2 regions of the Ensifer sp. 1H6 genome follow, and region 1 is predicted to be linked to the other one. Evidence: predicted binding sites of a transcription regulator. Region 1 holds the regulator's gene; the other holds the start of a gene.
What was found. The regulator LexA, encoded in region 1, represses DNA repair genes until DNA is damaged. The targets are predictions, from matches to a motif close to TGTTCNNNNTGTGTTCNG.
Positions count from the first base shown of each region.

Region 2: the regulator LexA is predicted to act here: its motif matches at 7,428-7,445, upstream of BKP54_RS17715 (ribonuclease).

Region 1 is NZ_MOAI01000002.1:23,353-33,635, forward strand. It holds gene BKP54_RS03005 (GFA family protein) at 1-419, opposite strand, end outside; gene BKP54_RS34880 (hypothetical protein) at 855-1,001, shown strand; gene BKP54_RS03010 (hypothetical protein) at 1,645-1,977, shown strand; gene lexA (transcriptional repressor LexA) at 2,197-2,913, opposite strand; gene BKP54_RS03020 (hypothetical protein) at 3,094-3,333, shown strand; gene BKP54_RS03025 (hypothetical protein) at 3,392-3,679, opposite strand; gene BKP54_RS03030 (hypothetical protein) at 4,177-4,389, opposite strand; gene BKP54_RS03035 (DUF4242 domain-containing protein) at 4,498-4,788, opposite strand; tRNA gene BKP54_RS03040 (tRNA-Ser) at 5,462-5,551, opposite strand; gene BKP54_RS03045 (septal ring lytic transglycosylase RlpA family protein) at 5,828-6,859, shown strand; gene BKP54_RS03050 (D-alanyl-D-alanine carboxypeptidase family protein) at 6,920-8,080, shown strand; gene tmk (dTMP kinase) at 8,161-8,841, shown strand; partial or broken gene BKP54_RS03060 (DNA polymerase III subunit delta') at 8,838-9,868, shown strand; gene BKP54_RS03065 (pyrophosphatase) at 9,863-10,168, opposite strand.
Region 2 is NZ_MOAI01000014.1:58,315-68,597, forward strand. It holds gene BKP54_RS17690 (lytic murein transglycosylase) at 1-380, shown strand, start outside; gene BKP54_RS17695 (DMT family transporter) at 793-1,731, shown strand; gene metF (methylenetetrahydrofolate reductase [NAD(P)H]) at 2,244-3,185, opposite strand; partial or broken gene BKP54_RS17705 (metalloregulator ArsR/SmtB family transcription factor) at 3,188-4,206, opposite strand; gene ettA (energy-dependent translational throttle protein EttA) at 4,867-6,516, opposite strand; gene BKP54_RS17715 (ribonuclease) at 6,635-7,381, opposite strand; gene BKP54_RS17720 (alpha/beta hydrolase) at 7,599-8,582, shown strand; gene BKP54_RS17725 (DMT family transporter) at 8,595-9,548, shown strand; gene BKP54_RS37115 (thiamine pyrophosphate-binding protein) at 9,594-9,806, shown strand; gene BKP54_RS17730 (thiamine pyrophosphate-binding protein) at 9,754-10,283, shown strand, end outside.

The DNA of each region.
Region 1 (10,283 bases):
ATAAACTTGAGCGTTCCTGCGAGCCTTGGGCCGGTCGATCCCTTCGTGTCCATCGGGTGGTTGATGCCGTCGTTCACCGGTAGCTCCTCGAAATCGAATGGGCTTATGCCTTCAAGGCACGCGGCGTTGACGCCGTAGAAATCCGGGTTCGCGCGCGGCTTGTGGAATGTGTAGATGCCGCACTTCGAGCAGAAGTAATGCTCTGCAGCCTTCGTGTTGAACTGATATTTGGTGAGTGCCTCGCCGCCGGAGAGAACCGTGACCCCGTCCTTGGCGGCAGAGACGGCAACCGCGCCCTTCAACTGGCAATAGGAGCAAGTGCAACGGCGGGCGGTGCGGAGGCCGCTCTTCAGTTTCACATTGAAGCGAACCGTTCCGCAGTGGCAGGCTCCGTCAAGGTTCTGAACATCGAGATTCATCCAATCATCCATCTGATTTTGAAGCGCATTTGATGAGCTTTCTTATGAGGTGGGTTGCTTGTGCTCAAGCGCATTCGGGGGCAGTCTCAATCCAGAGGACCGCACTCCCGTTGAGGCCGTTCGTTGTAGGGCCATCAGCCGATTGGGCTCAGGCGCGGGGTACGAGGCGTCTCGTCGCGCATCGGGCACATATTCAGACCAAGTGCCCGATACGTGCGCCAGCACGCTTTCGTGCTCCACGTCGGGGACGTTCCGCGGCCCGAGCCGATGCGTCGCAAGAGCGCTCGGCCAACGGATCGTGCGGAGAAAAAGCCTACGGCCGTTCGCATCCGTCCTGCATCATCCGCGCGAGGAGCGAACAGTCCGCGTCGCACCGTTGCCTTTCTTGGGTACGAACCTAGTTACCCATACCGTACCCAAGCGAGGAATTGCTGAATGAACCGTAATGGGCTCTATCTGATCATTGCCATGCTCGCCGTCGCCGTCATTGGTCTCGGCGCCTATGTCTACCGCGAGGAAACAAAACCGACCGGCGTAGAGATCAAGATTGGCCAGGACGGGGTTTCCGTTCAGGAGAATTGAGCGCCATCGGCCACACGCTCAACAGGTTTGGCAGCGGCGAATGCCGCTGGCGGTCGACGCCCCACGCGAGGTTCAAGGCGAACGCAGATCCGAAGGCGGTCGAAATACCGGCCATCGGTGGCGTAAGCGGCCGCGTGCTCGTTGCGAGCGTCAACGAAAGTGTGACGTAGATAGGGCGGGCGAGCGCGTGATTCAGCCCCTCGCACGATGAAAGCAACAAGTCACCCAGCGCCTGCGCGATTGGCTAAAGCGGTTCTCCGTCAATAGCAGCCCGATTGTCGAAAGTGAAACGCTGTGCGTGCCTGCGCAAAGGACATGCTGCCGGCACGCAGGTACGGTTTTCGGGGGGCAAGGAACATGGGCCAATGCGGCGCGTCCAACACGCGCAGCGAGGCTGCCCGCATCGCAGCCAACCACTGTTTTCAAAGCGCAATTCGACCGGGCTGCGCTTGCCCGCCAGTTTGCGAACGTCCGCAGTCGCCAACGACATGGCCTTGCGAGGACGCGCCCCGAAATGGTGATTCGGTCACTATTGTCAGTGCTGAAAATATTGTCTCTAGACAGAACTGGGAATGAATATCCCAACAGCGCGACCCGTATAGGTAGTGTCAAACAAAGCCAACAATGGAGGAAAAGACATAAAATGAAATATAAGATCGCCCTGACTGCTCTTGCCATTCTTGCCGTAACGACGGCCACCGCAAGCGCTGAGGATCTCGTCTTTCAGCTTAAGAACAAGACGAATGCCGTTTTGACGAACTTCTACACATCGCCGGTCGGTGTTGATCAGTGGGAAGACGACGTCTTCGGGCGGCAGGTGCTTAATCCGGGCGAAAGCATGGAAATTACCATCGCCGACGGACGTGATGTCTGCAAATACGACATGCGCTTTGAATTCGAAGAAGGTTCCGGTCTCGACACGACTGAAGACAAGCAGGATCTCTGCGAGTTGGGCGAGTACTCGATTCACGAGTAAAATCCGTCGAGCGTGAAAAACACTCGATCCGAAAATCTCCGTCTCGCTACCCTATGTGGCGAGACGTTGAAGTAAGAGAGCGGCTGGCCGGCATGAAGGCGGCTAGAGCGTTTCCGGTTTAAACGGAGTCACTAGGCGCTCTATCTATTTGTTTTTACGCATTTCCTGGCGGAAAACCGCTCCGCACTTTTCCTCGAATTGCGCTGGCGTGAGACGGGCTTAGTGGTAGCGGCGGATCAAGCCGACGAGCTTGCCCTGAATCTTGACCCGGTCAGGCCCGAAGATGCGCGTCTCATAGGCCGGGTTGGCGGCCTCTAGAGCAATTGAAGCGCCCTTGCGCCGGAAGCGTTTCAACGTTGCTTCCTCGTCATCGACTAGTGCCACGATGATATCGCCGGGATTGGCCGTGGTGGCATTGCGGATGATCACCGTATCGCCATCGAAAATGCCGGCCTCGATCATCGAATCACCCTTCACTTCAAGGGCGTAGTGCTCGCCGCTGCCGATCATATCGAGCGGCACGGTAATGTCGTGGGTGTTGTTCTGTATCGCCGAGATCGGCACGCCGGCGGCAATGCGGCCCATCACTGGAACCGACACGGAGCTGTTGTCGGCAACCGGCAGCGTTTTCGCCGCGGGGGCAGGGGCGGGCGGTTTGCCAAGGCTACCCTCGATGACGCTCGGCGAAAACCCGCGACGGGGCTGCGCGCTCGCAGCATAGGCTTCCGGCAGTTTGATGACTTCGAGCGCTCGGGCGCGGTTGGGAAGCCGGCGTATGAAGCCGCGTTCCTCGAGCGCTGTGATCAGCCGGTGAATGCCCGACTTGGATGCCAGGTCGAGTGCATCCTTCATCTCGTCGAAGGACGGCGGTACACCGGACTCCTTCATTCGTTCATGGATGAAAAGAAGCAATTCCTGTTGCTTGCGGGTCAGCATGGCAAGTCGCTCCAGAGGCGTGAAACAAATCAAGAACAGACACTATCTGTTCCATATGTGTTCCGCAAGTGCCTAAAATTCTGTGAATGTTGGTTCAATCAAGCGCAGATTGACCAACTCGTCGCTGCACGCGCCGCGCGAGGCTGATATGCCTCCTTCCGTTTATGGAATGAGGGTTTAATGACGAAGCTGATTCAAATCTTGCTGACCATCGTTGTCGCCGCGACCGCGATCCTTGGGTTTCGCTGGTATCAATACGTGGATAACAAGCAGAGCCCGTTTGACGAAGTTGGTATCGCGTTGAATGCGGCGATGCCCGGGCCGCTCAATCAATGGGGTTGTGACCGGCTGAAGCTGACATTTGGCAACGGACACCCGCCGCACGGTTGCGCCGCGGCCGATGGGACGCAGTGGAAATAGCCTGCCATCAAGGGATCAGCAGAAATATCGATGGGCGATCTGCTAGAGGAGGCCTGAATCAGGCCGGCTGCGTCGCGGAGCAGGCGTCCTCGAATTCCTTGACGGTTTCCGCGGAGTTGTCCTCCGGCAGCACAGCGTCGGCCGCTTCGGTCGCGACCGGCGTGTCGCCTTGATAGACGAAGGACTGGATGTAGTAGGCGATCGTTCCCTTCCAAACGTTCCGGCCGTCTATCTGCTGGCAGGGCACGGCCGTTTCGAAGTCGGCTTGCAGGTCGTCGACCGTGGCAGCGCTGAGGGCGATGTTAGGCGATGCGATAATCGAGGCGATAAGCAAGGCTGCAAGCACGGTGAACGTCCACTAGATCAGAGGTGGCGGCGATGGTTTGGTTAACGATGTGAACCGTGCTTTCGTTCCGAAGTCCAGCAAGCATGCCGGGCACTGTGCCGTGTTCAACAGTTCTTTGCGAAAGGCGAGCACTGGTGCTCAAGCTGTGGCAATGAAGGCACAAAGATTGGCGTGAGGTGCGTTGGCGTTTTCGATTTTCCGGCGCCCGCCTCAAAGCGTGGCGCTGGCAGCTGATCAACAATACCCGCCGCAAATGCTTCCGATGATGTTGGACGCCGTAATGGAGTGCGAGTGGCCAGCGGCATCCGCCTGTAGCGATCTTCGCATCTCCAGCCAAATACATACGACGTTCAAACGCGCTACGAAACCGGCATCTGACCGCGGGTGCTCGACCAGTCGCGCCGGGATGTCGCGGAGACGTTGCGCACCCCAGTTCGACTGGCCACTGACGGATATCTCTCTCATGTCGTTAGTTCGAGAGGTTAAAGCCGACCGTCTTACTTCTTGTCTTTCTTGCCCAGGGAGAAACTGCTGCCGGCCAGCTTCACCTGTGAGCCTTCCGTCACAACGGCGGCTTTGACAGTCTTGTCCTTCTTTGGCTTTCTAACCTCGCGGTTACTTCGCACTTGACCTTTTGCCATGATCGTCTCCTTGGAAGGTGTGCCGGGGAACCCTGCATGGGCGCCGAATGCCGGCAAACCAGCCTGCATTGATACCGCCGTAAGTCAATGACGGTGCCGGTGGATCACTGTTTTGCCGGCGTTGCGTCGCGCATTCGTGCCCGGTGTCCGGGCACTGCGATGATAACGTCGCTTCGGTCACTTACCGTTGCGCCCCTGGGATGCTGTCGCAGGCCCTATGACGGCAGCAACTTCGGTTATCTTGTTCGCCGGAAATCCGGCGCGTTCCGAATGTTCGCGAATGACGTCGGCGCTTGATGCCTCGTGGACGCAGTAAATCTTGTCGCCGGCGACATAACTGGTGATCCATGTATATGGTACGCCAAGATCGGCGACGACAGCATTGGATTTTGCCGATAATGCGCAAAGGTCGTCCTGGTTGAGCTTGTCGGCCCCTGGGACGTCGCGTTCAATGATGTAGGTGGGCATCGTTCAGTTCCTCGGTTGTTGGAGGACTGAATATCAAGAATATCTAATATAATTGAAGTCAATACTTTCCACCGGTGATGCGGCGATTCACGACGATTTCCCTGGAAGTATAGGATCAAGCAGCGGAAGGGGCTCCACCGGGACTGGCGTCCGATCAAACGATGGGCGCCTGTATCGCCCCGCGATCACAATATCTCGCGGCCAATAGCTCTATGCGACTGAAATCGCGCGGCCGGGGATGGGAGCGCGCGATGCGCTCCGTCCGACACGCGTATACTAGCGCAAGTTAGTAGCTGAGCCGGAAACCGCCGGGACTCGCCGCAGACGGATCGGGTACAGGTGTTGGACCTTGCCACTGCGCATAGGTCGTGTTGCTGCCGCCGGTGCTTGCGCATCCGGCAAGTGCAAGAAGCGCGAGAAAAGCGGCTGTCGTCAAATATTTAAGAGGCATGGTTTTCTCTAGTTCTGGGAGATCGCCCAGGGCTCGATGGGCCGGAATCAGACTTTCCCTCAAATTATCTGGGATGGCAAGCGGGTCGAGCCACCGCCTTGCAAGCGCCGTCAATGCTGCGGCTATGATCGGGGAATACTCGCAAAACTTGTATGCGTTCGCCGCCAAAGCATTCACTTGGCGACCGAGCGCAATAATGGGTGGCGAAAAATGAGACAGCCATGGCGGAGGAGGTGGGATTCGAACCCACGGTGCGCTTTCACGCACGCCGGTTTTCAAGACCGGTGCCTTAAACCGCTCGGCCACTCCTCCGGGCAGGGCGTTATTGCGCGAAGCCTTGCTGCTTTGCAAGATTTAACATGCGTGGGCGGAAAGATTTTCTTGGCGCATCCGCTGCCCATTTTGTCCGGGTAACCATTCGTAAACCATAACTGGAGATTTCGAGCCGTCAGCCATTCGTCGGTTCGCAATTTTGCCTTGTTGCTGTCATGATTAATCGACTGTTCCGTTTCGGGACGCCGAGATTTCCGCTGGGGGCACGAGTGGAAGGTTTCGAGTACGGCTTATTCGAATGATGTTGTGGGACAGATGACATCCAGTAAAAATGCGGCATATCTGATCAAGGGACTGCGCCTTGCGGCGGTCCCTGTGCTTTGCGCAACGCTTGCGGCTTGCGGATCGACGTCCAGTATCAAGAAGAGCAAGTCGAGAAGCAAAGAATACTTTGCTGAGTCCGTTTATGGCGTGAAGGCGAGCCCCCGTGTCGCTACCGGCAAGAATATTCCGAAGGGCGGCGGCCGCTTTCAGGTCGGCAAAGCCTATCAGGTCAAGGGCAAGTGGTACCAGCCGAAGGAAGATTTCGGTTACAACAAGACCGGTGTCGCGTCCTGGTACGGCTCGGCCTTTCATGGTCGCCTGACGGCCAATGGCGAAGTCTACGACAAGCTTCATCTGTCCGCCGCGCATCCGACCTTTCCGCTGCCGAGCTATGCGCGTGTCACCAACACCGAAAACGGCACTTCCGTCATCGTTCGTGTGAACGATCGCGGTCCCTATGAATATGGCCGCATCATCGACGTTTCGTCGAAGACAGCCGATTTGCTCGATATCAAGCAGAAGGGCAGTGCCAAGGTTCGGGTGCAATATGTCGGCCGCGCACCGCTTGAAGGCAACGACATGCCCTATCTCATGGCGTCCTATGTCACGAAGGGCGACCGCAGTCCGGGCGTCATGCCGGAGGGCCAGATCGCAACCGGCGTGATGGTCGCCTCGAATGAGCCGATGCGCAACCAGTTGGGAACGCTGGTCATTCCGCCGAAATCGTCCCTTGATACCGCCGGTACGGTAACGGCGTTGGCTGCACCTGTCCCGCAATTTGCAGCACCGCCGTCGCTGAGCGAGTTCGTCATGCTTCCGGAAATCGGGCCGATCCCGCGCGAGCGACCGGAATACATTCCGATGCCTGACGGCAACATGGCCTATGCGGCCGCCTATGTGGAAGTGCGGGTAAGCGATGCGGAATCGCCGTTTGAAGCGATCATGGTCGAGACCAATCCGCTTACGCCTGAATCCATCGTTGCCCATGCGAAGCGCCAAGGCAGAACCGGTTCGCTCAGGTAACCTGGGGCGTTGTACCATTCTGATGACGCTGCTATGCCCAATGGGAAACCGGAGTTTCCCATGCGCTTGATGATGCTTACGGTCACGTTCGGCCTTGCGGCGTTGCTCGCGAGTGCGGCAGCGGCTCAGACGCCGCCGGTGGCGTTTGACACCAAGGCAAAGCAGATCCTGCTGGTGGATGCCGAAACCGGCACCGTTCTGTTTTCCCGCGCCGAGAACGAACCGGTTCCGCCCGCCTCTCTTGCCAAGTTGATGACGATGGAAGTGGTGGCCGAGGCCATCGCCAAGGGTGAGCTTTCGGCCGAAACGGCCTTCGACGTTTCCGAACACGCGTGGCGCACGGGCGGCGCCCCATCCGGCACTTCGACGATGTTTGCTGCGCTGAAGTCGCGCATTCGCGTGGCCGATCTGTTGCAAGGGGTGGCCGTTCAGCTTGCCAATGATGCCTGCATCATCCTCGGAGAGGGGATGGCCGGTAGCGAAACCGCCTTTGCCGAAAAGATGACGGCCCGCGCTCGCGAACTCGGCATGCCTATCGCCACGTTCGGTAACGCCACAGGTCTGCCGGATCCCCAGAACCGGATCACTATGACCGAACTGGTGACGCTGACCCGTCATCTGCACGAGGCGCACCCCGATCTCTATCGGCTCTACGCCCAGCCTGAGTTCGAGTGGAACAAGATCCTTCAGCGCAACAAGAACCCGTTGATCGCGGCCAAACTCGGGGTCGATGGTGTCGCCACGGGTTTTGCCGAAGGCTACGGTTTTTCGCTGGCCGCATCGATGCAGCGTGGCGACCGGCGTGTCTATCTCGCGATGGGCGGGCTCGATACCGATAAGGAGCGTACGGAGGAAAGCCGCAAGGTGCTTGACTGGGCGATGACGGCGTTCGAAAAGCGGCGAATTTTTGCTGATGGCGAGGCGATCGGCGAGGCCAGTATCTACGGCGGTGCGGCCTCCCATGTCGCGCTTGTCGCTGGTGGGCCGGTTGATGTGCTGCTGCCGGTCAACAACCCGGAACGCCTGACGGCCCGTGTCGTCTACAAATGGCCGTTGCGCGCTCCCGTGGAAGCCGGCGCCGAGGTCGGTGTCGTCCGACTGTGGAACGGCGAAAAGCTGCTACGCGAGGTTCCGGTCAAGACGGCGGGAGCAGTGGGCCAAGGGACACTGGCGAGCCGCGCGCTCGACGCTCTGCAGGAACTCTTCTTCTTCTGGCTGTAACAAAACCGGTTCTGGCGGTTTCATCGGGTGGGCCAATCGGCTAAACAGAGCCAAATCGCATGCCGATATAGGAAAGCATTGTGCCGCTGGCAAAAGGTCTGTTTGTAACATTCGAGGGCGGGGAAGGGGCCGGCAAATCGACCCAGTTGCGCCTGCTCGCCGATTCTCTGCGCGCGCTCGGCCACAAGGTGCTGACGACGCGCGAGCCGGGCGGATCGGTCGGGGCCGAAGCGGTGCGCCATGTGCTGCTTTCGGGGGCGGCCGAAGCCTTCGGCGTCCGAATGGAAGCCATTCTGTTTGCTGCGGCGCGCAGCGATCATGTCGAAGAGGTCATCCGGCCGGCGCTGACTGGGGGAACGATCGTGCTTTGCGACCGTTTCATGGACTCGTCGCGCGTCTACCAGGGCATCACCGGCAATCTGGAGCCGGCCTTTGTCGAGACGCTGGAGCGGGTTGCCATCAATGGCGTAGTCCCGGACCGGACCGTGATTTTCGATCTGCCGGCGACTATCGGTCTCGAGCGCGCCCAACGCCGCGCCGGCGATGACAGCCCGGATCGTTTCGAGAAGGAAGAGCTTGAGACGCATGAAAAGCGCCGCGAGGCCTTCCTCGATATCGCACGGGCGGATCCGGACAGGTGCCGGGTTATCGATGCGACGCAATCCGCCGAGGCGATTGCCGCAGAGGTGCTCGGCCTGCTAGAGAGCTTGCTTGCGAACGCTGAAGTCTCCGGGCCTTCGAATGCGGGGTCCGCACCATGACGTCGGAAGCGCCAGGTGTACTTGAAGGGGCAATCGCGCCGGTCCAGAACGACCGGCTGTTTGGTCATGAGCAGGCGGAAGCGTTTCTGGCCCAGAGCTACCGTTCGGGCAAGGGACACCACGCCATTCTGATCGAAGGGCCGGAGGGTATCGGTAAGGCGACGCTTGCGTTTCGCTTCGCCAGCCACATCCTCAATCACCCGGATCCCGCGACTGCGCCCGAAAGGCTTGAGGATCCCGACCCGGCCTCGATCGTCGGCCGGCAATTGGCCTCCGGCGCATCGCACAATCTTCTGCATCTGACGCGGCCGGTCGACGAGAAGACGGGCAGGGTCAAGGGTGCCATCACCGTCGACGAGGTGCGAAGGGCCGGCAAGTTCTTTTCGCAGACATCCGGCACCGGCAACTGGCGCATCGTCATCATCGACCCGGCGACGATCTCAACCGGAACGCCGCCAACGCCATCCTGAAAATTCTCGAGGAACCGCCGCGTCGGTCGCTGTTCCTGGTGCTGACCCACGCGCCGGGTAAGCTATTACCAACCATCCGTTCGCGCTGCCTGCCGCTGCGGCTGAAGCCGTTGGAGCCTTTGGCGCTGCGCCAGGCGCTCGGTCATCTCGGCTTCGATCTTGAGAGCGAAAATGCCGCGCGCGTTCTGGCCGCTGCCAATGGCAGCGTGGCGGAGGCGCTGAAGCTCATCAACTACGGCGGTCTGGAAATCACCGCGACCTTCGAGGCGATCCTCGCGGGGCAAGGGCCGGGGATCCGCAAGGACATGCACAAACTTGCCGACGTGCTTTCGGCCAAGGACAGCGAAACGATCTTCGATTTCTTCACGTCGCTGCTGACAGGCCGGCTGATGCGCGAAGCCCGCGATGCGGCCGTTGCCGGCGACATCATGCGCGCCGAGCGTTTCGCCCGGCTTTCGGCCACGACCGGGGAACGCCTCACCATCAGCGACGCCTATAATCTCGATCGCAAGCAAACCATTCTTTCGCTGCTGGACGACGTCAAGGCGGCGCTATAGCTGGACCTGAAACTTCCATTTGCGCTTGATCGCAGCGACCAGATCCAGGTCGTGATGGTGGGCGAAAAGCAGCACGTGACCCAGCAGATCTGCGGCCTCGTCCGCCATATCGGTCTGGATCTCGTCCTCTGATTTTCCATGCCGCCTGCCGCGGCCGGTGTGCTTGTTCCAGGCCTGGGTCAGTTCGCCGATTTCCTCCTGCATCTTGAGCATGAACCAATCTGCATCCCGCTCGATGCCGTTGTCTTCGGCGTAGTGGGCCGATGCCGCTTCGAATTGACGTTCAAGCTGGCGCAACATGACGATCCCTTCGCGTTTGTTTCCTATTTGTTCTATTGTTTCGTTTGCGTCCACACAAGCGGGAATGGATGTCGATCAGCGGCTTCGGTGCGGGCTTTTCTGCCATCTCCCGGTT
Region 2 (10,283 bases), on a different contig from region 1:
GCAACGGTGACACCGCCTTCGGCAATCTCGAAGCCTCTCTGGTGCTGCCGCAGGGCCGCAAGGGCGTCGCCTTCCTCACCTACCCCAACTTCAACGTCTATCTCGAGTGGAACCAGTCGTTCATCTACACGACTTCGGCTGCCTATTTCGCGACCCGCCTTGGCGGCGCCCCGACCTATGAGGGCGGCAATCCGGAACCGGGCCTCGACGACACCGGCATGAAGGCGCTGCAGGCCAAGCTGCAGACCCTTGGCCACGACGTCGGCAAGGTCGACGGCATCCTCGGCTCGGGCACCCGCGCAGCATTGCAGAAGGAACAGCTGCGTCTCGGCCGTCCCGCCGACGGCTGGGCAACCCTGGAACTGCTGAACTCGCTGTAAACGCGATCTTCCGGCCGGATTTTGGCCGGGCGACCATTCGTCTGTCCGCTTCGATCGAAACCGGCCGAAGTGGACAGACGTTCTCCCTTATCGAACGATCCTACAGCGCCGCGCGTCTTATTGGACGCGCAAAGGTCGCTGTCGCACTTTGAATTGCTGCATGTCTTTGTCCTTAAATCGAATAGGATTTAAGGAAACATGCAGTAGACATCGATGCTTGGCGCTTTCGCGCACCGCGGATGGCAAGAAGTGGGTGGTGCACTTCAACGCGCCGCGCTAGATCTGTGTGACGCCTTTTCATGCAGCCTTTCAGACGCCGGAGGCATGCAGCGGAGAAAGCGCCCAATTCGATTGCGCATCCCGACTGGTCGATTTGACCGACAGCGGCCGCGCAGAAAGCGCGAGCAGACCCATGAACGCACTAGGACAGACCGGCAGCCAGCAGATGACGATGCGGACCTGGGCGCTTCTCGCCCTGCTTGGGCTCATCTGGGGCGGATCGTTCTTCTTTGCCCGTGTCGCCGTCGCGCACGTGCCGCCGTTCACCCTGGTGTTCCTGAGGCTCGGCCTCGCCGCCCTGGCGTTGCATCTCTACATCCGCAGGCGTTTCGGCATCTATCAGGCGCTCGCCAGCCGCTGGCGCGAATTCCTGCTGATGGGCCTGATCAACAACGCCATCCCACATGCCTTCATCTTTCTCGGGCAAACCCAGATCGGCGCCGGCTTGGCGGCGATCCTGAATGCAACCACGCCGGTCTGGACCGTGATCATCGCCAACATGGCGACCGACGACGAGAAACTCAGCTCCGCCAAGATCGGCGGCTGTTTGCTCGGCCTCGCCGGCACCATCGTGCTCATCGGGCCAAGCGCCATCGCCGGGCTTTTCGGCAACGCCAGCAGCGTGCCGCTCTGGGCGCTGATGCTGCCGGTGCTTGCCGCCGTCAGCTATGGCCTGGCGGCAACCTATGGCAAGCGCTTTCGCGGCCTTGCCCCGCCGGTCACCGCGGCCGGCCAGTTGACCGCCTCGACGCTGATGATGCTGCCGGTCGCAGCCCTCGTCGATACGCCCTGGGCCCTGCCGATGCCGCCGCTTGACGCGACGCTTGCCATCCTGGCGCTGGCGCTCGTCTCCACCGCCTATGGCTACATCCTGTTCTTCCGCATCATGGGCGAAGCCGGCGCCACCAACGCCTCGCTGGTCACGCTTCTCGTCCCGCCAAGCGCAATCCTGCTCGGCTATCTCTTTCTGGGTGAGACGCTGCAGCCAGCGGATGTGGGCGGTATGGCGCTGATTGCCGCCGGCCTTGCCGTTTTGGACGGCAGGATCTTGCGGATGAAGCGCGCCGCATAAGAGGAATCGAACAAGCCGGATACGGCAGAAAGCGTGCCCTTTAGAAGCACTCACGCACGGTTACAAGCGTTTACATTAACCTTCCGGCAGTGATTGTGAAAAAAATGTGGCGGCATAAAATGCGATTTAATTTCAAAACATTAGCCCTGTTGACAAGGCAATTGTGATCACGCGTTTTCGCACTGCAGCACAAGTTTCCCTTTCAAGCGCCGTTAATTCGCCCTATGTTTTAACCGTCAGCGCAAGGAGGGTCTTCGATGGGACTTACACATTCGTTGAATGTCCTCATGATTAGTGCAGCGTTCGTATTCGTGGCCACAATGCTCTTCATCTGAAGTCAGGCCGCTGAGAGTCCAAACCGAAATAGGGACTTTAATTTTCCGGAAATCCAATTTGCGGCAGAAATTTTTGGGCTAGATCGACAAGAGCAATCTGCCCCGACGCTGCAGGAAAAAAGAAAGCGCATGAAGGACACCTTCATGCGCTTTCGCTTTTTCGGATTGTTTTGCGTTCTACGCCGCCGCACCGGCAAACGCCTTCAGCGAGATATCCTCGCCCCGCGACGCCTCGTCCGCACGCTCGAACCCGACGAGATCGCAGACGGCCGTGATCAGCGGCGAACGGTTCATCGTATAGAGGTGGAAGTCCCTGACGCCGCGGCGGGCAAGATCGACGATCTGCTCGGCAGCAATATGCGTCGCCTCCTTGAAGCGCTCGGCCGGCTGGCCTTCCAGATGCGAAAGGCGGGTGACGATCACCTCCGGCACGCTGGCGCCGCAAAGACCGGCGAACTTCTGCACCTGACCGAGATTGTTGATCGGCAGGATGCCGGGCACGATCGGGATCTCGATGCCGGTCCGGCGGACGCGCTCGAGGTAGCGCTCGAAATCGTCGTTGTCGAAGAAGAACTGGGTAAGCGCCCGCGTCGCGCCCGCATCCACCTTGCGCTTCAGCATGTCGATGTCAGCCGCCACATCAGGGCTTTCCGGGTGCTTTTCCGGATAGGACGACACAGAGATTTCGACGTCACCACGATCGCGAAGCGCCCGCACGAGGTCGGAGCTGCTCTCGTAACCACCGGGAAAGGGCTGATAGGTGCTGCCGATGCCGCCCTGCGGATCGCCGCGCAATGCGACGAAGTGCCGAACGCCGAAAGCGAGAAATTCGTCGATAACAGTGTCCACCTCGGCCTTCGGCGCGCCGACGCAGGTCAGGTGCGCGGCCGTGTTGGCAAAGCCCTTCTCCTCGATCATCCGTCTGACTGTTGTCAGAGACCGCGCCTTGGTCGAACCGCCGGCCCCATAGGTGACAGTGACGAAGGCGGGACAAAAGACCGAGAGATCTTCCGCAGTCTGAAAGAGCTGTGCTTCCATCTCGTCGGTCTTGGGGGGGAAATATTCGAAGGAAAGCCGCAGATTGCCGCGCTCGGCGGGATAAAGCGTCTGTGCCGTCATTCTCAAATTCCCCCTGCTTGCATGCGCTGATGTGGCGCTTCGCTCTCCTCGACGGCCCGCTGATCGCGCGCAAGCCAGATCGTCACCGTCAGTTTTCCTCCGTCCGTGCCTTCCGGCGACAGATCGGTCGTCTTTTCCAGGGCGAGCCGGCCTTTGCCAGCCAGTCGGTCATCGCCTGATGCGAGAAGCCAAGCCGCGCATGGGCATGCTCGTCGCGTAAGTGCTCCAGCCCGTGCGGCGCAAAATCGATGATCACCAACCGCCCGCCCGGCGTCAGCATGCGTGCCGCCTCAGCGATCGCCGCTTCCGGCTGATCGAGGAAATGCAGCACCTGGTGGATGGTGACGAGATCGAAGAACTGGCCATCAAGCGGCAAGTTGAAGATATCGCCGTGGCGGATCGACGCCTTGGTGATGCCGGCGCGGTCGAGATTGGAGCGGGCAACGGCCAGCATGTCGCGACTGGCATCGATGCCGATGCCGCGCCGATAGAGCCCTTCGAACAGTTGCAGGATGCGCCCTGTGCCGGTGCCAAGATCCAGCAGGCTCTCGACCGGCTCGTCGCCAACCATGTCGCGCAGTGCCGTCTCCACATCCCGCTCGCTGACATGCAGGCGCCGAAGCTCGTCCCAGCCGGCCGCGTTGCGGCTGAAATAGGCCTGCGCCTTTTCGGCCCGCGCTTTCTTCAAGGTGACGAGCCGGGATGCATCGCGCGACAGAACTGCGTCGTCGCCGGTGGCGGATGCAAGCATCGCCCTGACCAGCGACACGCGGGCGCCCTCCTGGCGAAGGCGGAAATAGGCCCAGGCGCCTTCCTGATAGCGGTCGACGAGTTCGACCTCGGCCAGGAGCTTCAGGTGCCTCGAAATGCGGGGCTGCGATTGTCCGAGAATTTCGGTAAGATCAGTGACGGTGAGATCCCCAGCGGCAAGCAGCGCGAGAAGGCGCATGCGGGTCGGCTCACCCGCAGCCTTCAGCACATCCACCAGCGCGTCGAGACCAAGCTCTCTCTGATCCGCCATATCATTCCCCATCAACACATAAAGATATGTTTATGTGATTTGCGGATGTAGCGCAAGCGGATTTGCGCGAAGAGACCAAACTATGCCGCTCCAGGAACAGGATTTTCCACCGTTTCGACACGCAAACGGGCGAAGCTTGCGCTCCGCCCGTTGACGATGCCTTTGCGGCGTGGCGTGCCACTGACCCTGCCCTGCGCTCTCCGCCTCGCGGCCCGCTCCCGCCCTTGACCGCGGATGCCCACAGTCTCAACGCAGCGCAATGTGGACGACGCATCCAAAGAAGCGGTTTCAACGAGAGGGCCAGCGGCAAGGGTCACGCACCGCAGCGTCCATGACGCATTCTATGGAATGGTTGGCGGGAGAGCGTATCGCCCGAACCAGCCATCGGTTCGGGATACGACATATGCAAGCAGGCGGCTGAGACTGGCGCGAAACGAGACGGGGCAGGATGCCGCAACGTCAAAGCTGTGGCATGCCTTCTCCCTTAAATCGTTTCCGAGCCAGGGCTGAAAGCACGTCACCCAAAGGTGCGCTGCGGTTTTGCGATAACGAAATGTGCAAAACCAGAGCTTACGGCGCAGCAAGCGAATCCTGGAAATCGCTACGCTTTGAGCGGGGCGCACGTCGCGCAAGCCGAGGCTCACGCGACGTGCCAGAGTGTTAGCGCGTCAGGCGCTTGTAGGTGACGCGCTTCGGGTTGACCGAATCCGGGCCGAGGCGACGGATCTTGTCCTTCTCGTAGTCTTCGAAGTTGCCTTCGAACCATTCGACCTGGCTGTCTCCTTCGAAGGAGAGGATGTGGGTCGCCAGACGGTCGAGGAACATGCGATCGTGGCTGATGATAACGGCGCAACCGGCGAAGTTTTCCAGCGCGATTTCAAGTGCCGCCAGCGTCTCGGTGTCGAGGTCGTTGGTCGGTTCGTCGAGCAGCAGCACGTTGCCGCCGTTCTTCAGCATCTTGGCGAGGTGAACGCGGTTGCGCTGACCACCCGAAAGATTGCCGACCTTCTGCTGCTGGTCGCCGCCCTTGAAGTTGAAGGTCGAGCAATAGGCGCGCGAGTTCATCTCGTATTTGCCGAGCTTGATGACTTCGGCACCACCGGAGATTTCTTCCCAGACGGTCTTGTTGCCGTCGAGCGCGTCGCGGCTCTGGTCGACATAGCCGAGGTGCACGGTTTCGCCGATACGGATCGAGCCGCTGTCGGGCTGTTCCTGGCCGGTGATCATGCGGAAGAGCGTCGTCTTACCGGCACCGTTCGGGCCGATGATGCCGACGATGCCGCCCGGCGGCAGCTTCAGCGACAGGCCGTCGATGAGTAGGCGGTCGCCGTACCCCTTGGTGACGCCGTCCATTTCAATGACCACCTGGCCGAGACGCTCGCCGACCGGGATGATGATCTGCGCGTCGCCCGGACGCTGGTTTTCAGCGGCGTTGACCAGTTCGTCGTAGGAGCGGATACGCGCCTTGGACTTGGCCTGACGGGCCTTCGGGCTGGATGCGATCCATTCCTGCTCGCGGGCGATCGCCTTCTGGCGGGAAGCCTCTTCGCGGCCTTCCTGCTGCATGCGCTTGGCCTTGGCGATGAGGTAGGCCGAATAGTTGCCCTCGTAGGGAATGCTGCGGCCGCGGTCGAGTTCGAGGATCCAGCCGGTGACGTTGTCGAGGAAGTAGCGGTCGTGGGTGATCATCAGCACGGCGCCGGGATATTCGCGCAGGTGCTTTTCGAGCCAGGCGATCGTCTCGGCGTCGAGGTGGTTGGTCGGTTCGTCGAGCAGCAGCAGGTCCGGCTGCGACAGAAGCAGCTTGCAGAGCGCAATACGGCGCTTTTCACCGCCCGAAAGACTTGTGACGTCTGCATCACCCGGCGGGCAGCGCAGCGCTTCCATGGCCATTTCGACCTGGCTCTCGAGATCCCACAGGTTCTGGCTGTCGATGATGTCCTGAAGCTTTGCGCCCTCTTCCGCCGTCTCGTCGGAATAGTTCATCATCAGCTCGTTGTAGCGCTCGACGATCGCCGTCTTGGCGGCAACGCCTTCCATGGCGTTTTCGAGCACGGTCTTGGTCGGGTCGAGCTGCGGCTCCTGCGGCAGGTAGCCGATGGTCGCACCTTCGGCGATCCAGGCCTCGCCGGTATATTCCTTGTCGAGGCCGGCCATGATGCGCAGCACCGTCGACTTACCGGCACCATTCGGGCCGAGGATACCGATCTTCGCGTCCGGATAGAACGACAGATGAACGTTCTCCAGGACCTTCTTCGCGCCATAGGCCTTATTGAGCCCGGCCATATGATAGATGAACTGACGTGCCATAAAAGAATGCTCCGCATGGGAAGGAAATTTGCCCGCTATGTAGGCGAATTAGTGCAAAGGGGCAATCGCCAAAGGCGTTTGCCCCCGCCTATCCCATGCCGGAGCGCCTTGTCAGCCGCTATCCGCGGCCTGCCGCGTCAGCAATGCCCTTGGCACATTTGAACTCCGTCGGCCCCGCCGCCTGGATCAGCGGCGCGAGGCTGGATTTGCCCGAAACGTCTCCCGTCAAGCCGATCGTCAGGCCGGTGATGACGCTGCGTCCCGCGACCGTCTGGCAGCGCATGCGCACCCGGTCGCCGGCCCCTGCGCCGAAGCTCTGGTCGAAAGCCTGCTTGATCGCCTTCTCATCGAGTTCCGAGCCGATACGCGCCCGAAAGAGCGCGCCGACGGCGGACCGGTTGAGCTCGTCGAGCATATGCAGTTGCGTGGCGAAATAGTCGTCGACCGGTGCCGTCTGGCAGGTGCCGCTGCGCAACCATTGGTGACGATCGAGGCCGGATTGAACGCCCGGCATGGCGACCAGCAGCCGCGCCGCCGTATCATCGGCCATGGCGAGCTTCGGCAGATCGAGCCAGTCGCCCTTGCGGTCCTGGGTGCGCATCTCGGCCGCCACCCCGCAATAGCTCTTGCGCAAGGGCCAGAGCCCGTGCAGCGACAGGTTCGTGGCATCGAAACGTTCGGCCGTCTGGTTGGCGAATTCCTTGCGTTGCGGCCGCGTCTCGCAGAAGCCCGGCTGCCAGCTGACGGCAAGCACATATTCCGTGCGGCCCGAGGCGCCTTCCGCCGCGGCATCAACCTTCTCTTGCGCCAAGGCAAACAAGGATGGAGCAAGCAGCATTGCCAGCGCCATCGCAACAATTGTCATTGGACTTGATACCGCTTTACTCCAACATGCCATGACACTCTCCCGATAAAACAAAACGGGAACAAATATCGCTCAAAACGGGAAAATTGGAACTGTTAATTACAGGTCCGCGAAATCGCTTGTGACCTCATGCGTAACGATCAACAAGCAGCGATTGCCTTTCCCCTGTAAATCGATTTGATATCGGCAGAGTCTGACGATTGGTCCGGGAGAAGGCATGTTCGGGCAGGTGAGGACGCATCAGAGCCCGACAGGCGCTATCTTGAACTGGCGCCATTTTCCGGCAGCTGCCGACGCGCGTGGCATTCTTCTTGTCAGCCATGGCCTTGCCGAACATTCCGGCCGCTATGCCCGTTTTGCCGAGGCGATGGCCGGCCACGGCTTTCACGTCTATGCCCACGACCATCGCGGACATGGCGCGACGCGCGCGCCGGATGCGCCGCTGGCCATGTTCTCGAACAGCTCAGGTCTCGACAAGGTGTTTGCCGACATCAGGGCCATGCGCACGCTCGCCACCGCCGCCCATCCGGGCGGCCTGCCGGTCATCCTCTTCGGTCACTCGATGGGCGGGCTGATCGCGCTCAACGCCGCCGAGACCGATCCAGGTCTCTACGATGCACTCGCCGTCTGGAACTCGAATTTCCGCCCTGGTATCGCCGGGCGCGGCGGCCAGTTGATCCTGAAGATCGAAAAGGCGCTCAAGGGCTCGGATGTGCCGAGCCCGCTGTTGTCGAAGCTCACTTTTGGCGCCTGGGGTCAGGCGATCAAGGATCGCAAGACCGATTCCGACTGGCTGTCGCGCGACGAGGCGGAGGTGGCCAAATATATCGCCGATCCGCTGTGCGGCTTCGACGCGACGGTGTCGCTCTGGCTGGATCTGATGCGGCTCGCCTTTGCCGGCGCACGGGCCGACCGGCTGGCGCGCCTGCCCGCCGGCCTGCCTGTTCATCTCGTCGGCGGCAGCGCCGATCCCTCGACCGAAAACGGCGGTGCCGTCCGCTGGCTCGGCGAGCGCATGAAGGCGCGCGGAATGACGGATGTATCGGTAACGATCCATGAGGGCATGCGCCACGAGACGCTCAACGAGATCGGCCGTGAGAAGGCAACAGCGGAGTTTGCGGCCTGGTGCCAATCGGCCGTCGGCAAATCTTCTGTCGGCCATTCTGTTGCCGCCAAGGCTGTGGCCGGCAAGAGGACCTGACCCGACATCATCATGGCAGACATGTCCCTCCCCAAGACCTCCAACGCCAATGACCGCATCTCCTTCGGCCTGACGCTGATGGTCCTTTCGGTGCTGTTGTCGCCGCTGATCGACATCTTCGCCAAGCTCGCGATCTCGACAGTACCGTCGGCACAGATCACCGCCGTGCGCTTCATCCTGCAGGTCGTCTTCATCCTGCCGATCGTGCTCGTGCGCGGCAGCCTGTTCGACCTCACCTGGCGCAAGACCGGGCTGCACGCGCTGCGCGGCGGCCTGCTTGTCGTCACCATGCTGTCCTTCATCACCACGCTGAAGGTAATGGAGGTGGCCGACGCCATCGCCATCTTCTTCGTCGAGCCGATCATCCTCACCATCCTCGGCAGCATCTTCCTCAAGGAGACGATCGGCTGGCGGCGCTACACCGCCTGTGCCGTCGGTTTCCTCGGCGCGCTCCTTGTCATCCAGCCAAGCATGCAGGAGGTGGGCCTGATCGCGCTGCTGCCGATCGTCGCCGCCTTCGGCCTGGCGGTGTTCCTGCTGGTGACGCGCATGGTGGCGCAGAATGAGGACCCGTGGTCGATGCAGTTCCATGCCGGCATCTGGGGCGGTCTCTTCTGTCTCGTACTGCTCTGGCTCGGCGAAGGCAGCGGATCTGGTATCTTCGACCCGGTCTGGCCCGAGGGCAACACCTGGTTCTATCTGCTCGGCGTCGGCGTCACCGCCACTATCTCCGGCGTGCTTGGGGTCTATGCCTATCGCTCCGCCCCCGCCTCGGTGCTGGCGCCGCTGCAATATCTCGAAATCGTCTCGGCGACGATCTTCGGCTGGCTCGTCTTCGGCGACCTGCCCGACGCGCTGAAATGGCTGGGCATTTCCATCATCATCGGCTCCGGCCTCTACATCATCTGGCGGGAACGCCGGGTCGACAAGACCGCGAGCATCGCTCCGGTTTCGCCGGCGATCTGAAAACAAGTGATCTGAAAACAAAAGAATGACTATCGGGAGGAAAGCATGAAAACTGGAGGTCAGCTCGTCGTCGACGCGCTCGTCGCCAATGGCGTCAAACGCATCGCCTGCGTACCGGGGGAAAGCTATCTGGCGGTGCTGGATGCGCTCTACGACACCGACATCGATGTCGTCGTCTGCCGCCAGGAGGGGGGGCGCTGCAATGATGGCCGATGCCTGGGGGGCGGCTCAGCGGCGAGCCCGGCATCTGCATGGTAACGCGCGGCCCCGGCGCCACCAATGCGTCGGCGGCCTGCATGTGGCCCGGCAGGATTCGATCCCGATGATCCTGTTCATCGGCCAGGTCCAGAGCGAGGCTCGCGAGCGCGAAGCCTTCCAGGAGATCGAATATCGCCGCGCCTTCACCGAGGTCGCGAAATGGGTCGGCGAGATCGACGATCCCGCCCGCATTCCCGAATTCGTCACCCGCGCCTTCGCGGTCGCGACCTCAGGCCGGCCGGGCCCGGTCGTGCTGACGCTTCCCGAGGACATGCTTACGCGCAGCGCCGAGGCGCCAGCGGCAAAGCCCTACCAGCCGGTCGAGGGCCATCCGGGTCCGTCCCAGATCAAGCAGCTCGGCGCGCTGCTCGAAGGCGCCAAGCGCCCGATCGCCATCCTCGGCGGCACGCGCTGGACGGCTGACAGCGTCGCCGAATTCCAGCGCTTTGCCGAGCGCTGGAGCCTGCCTGTCGGCTG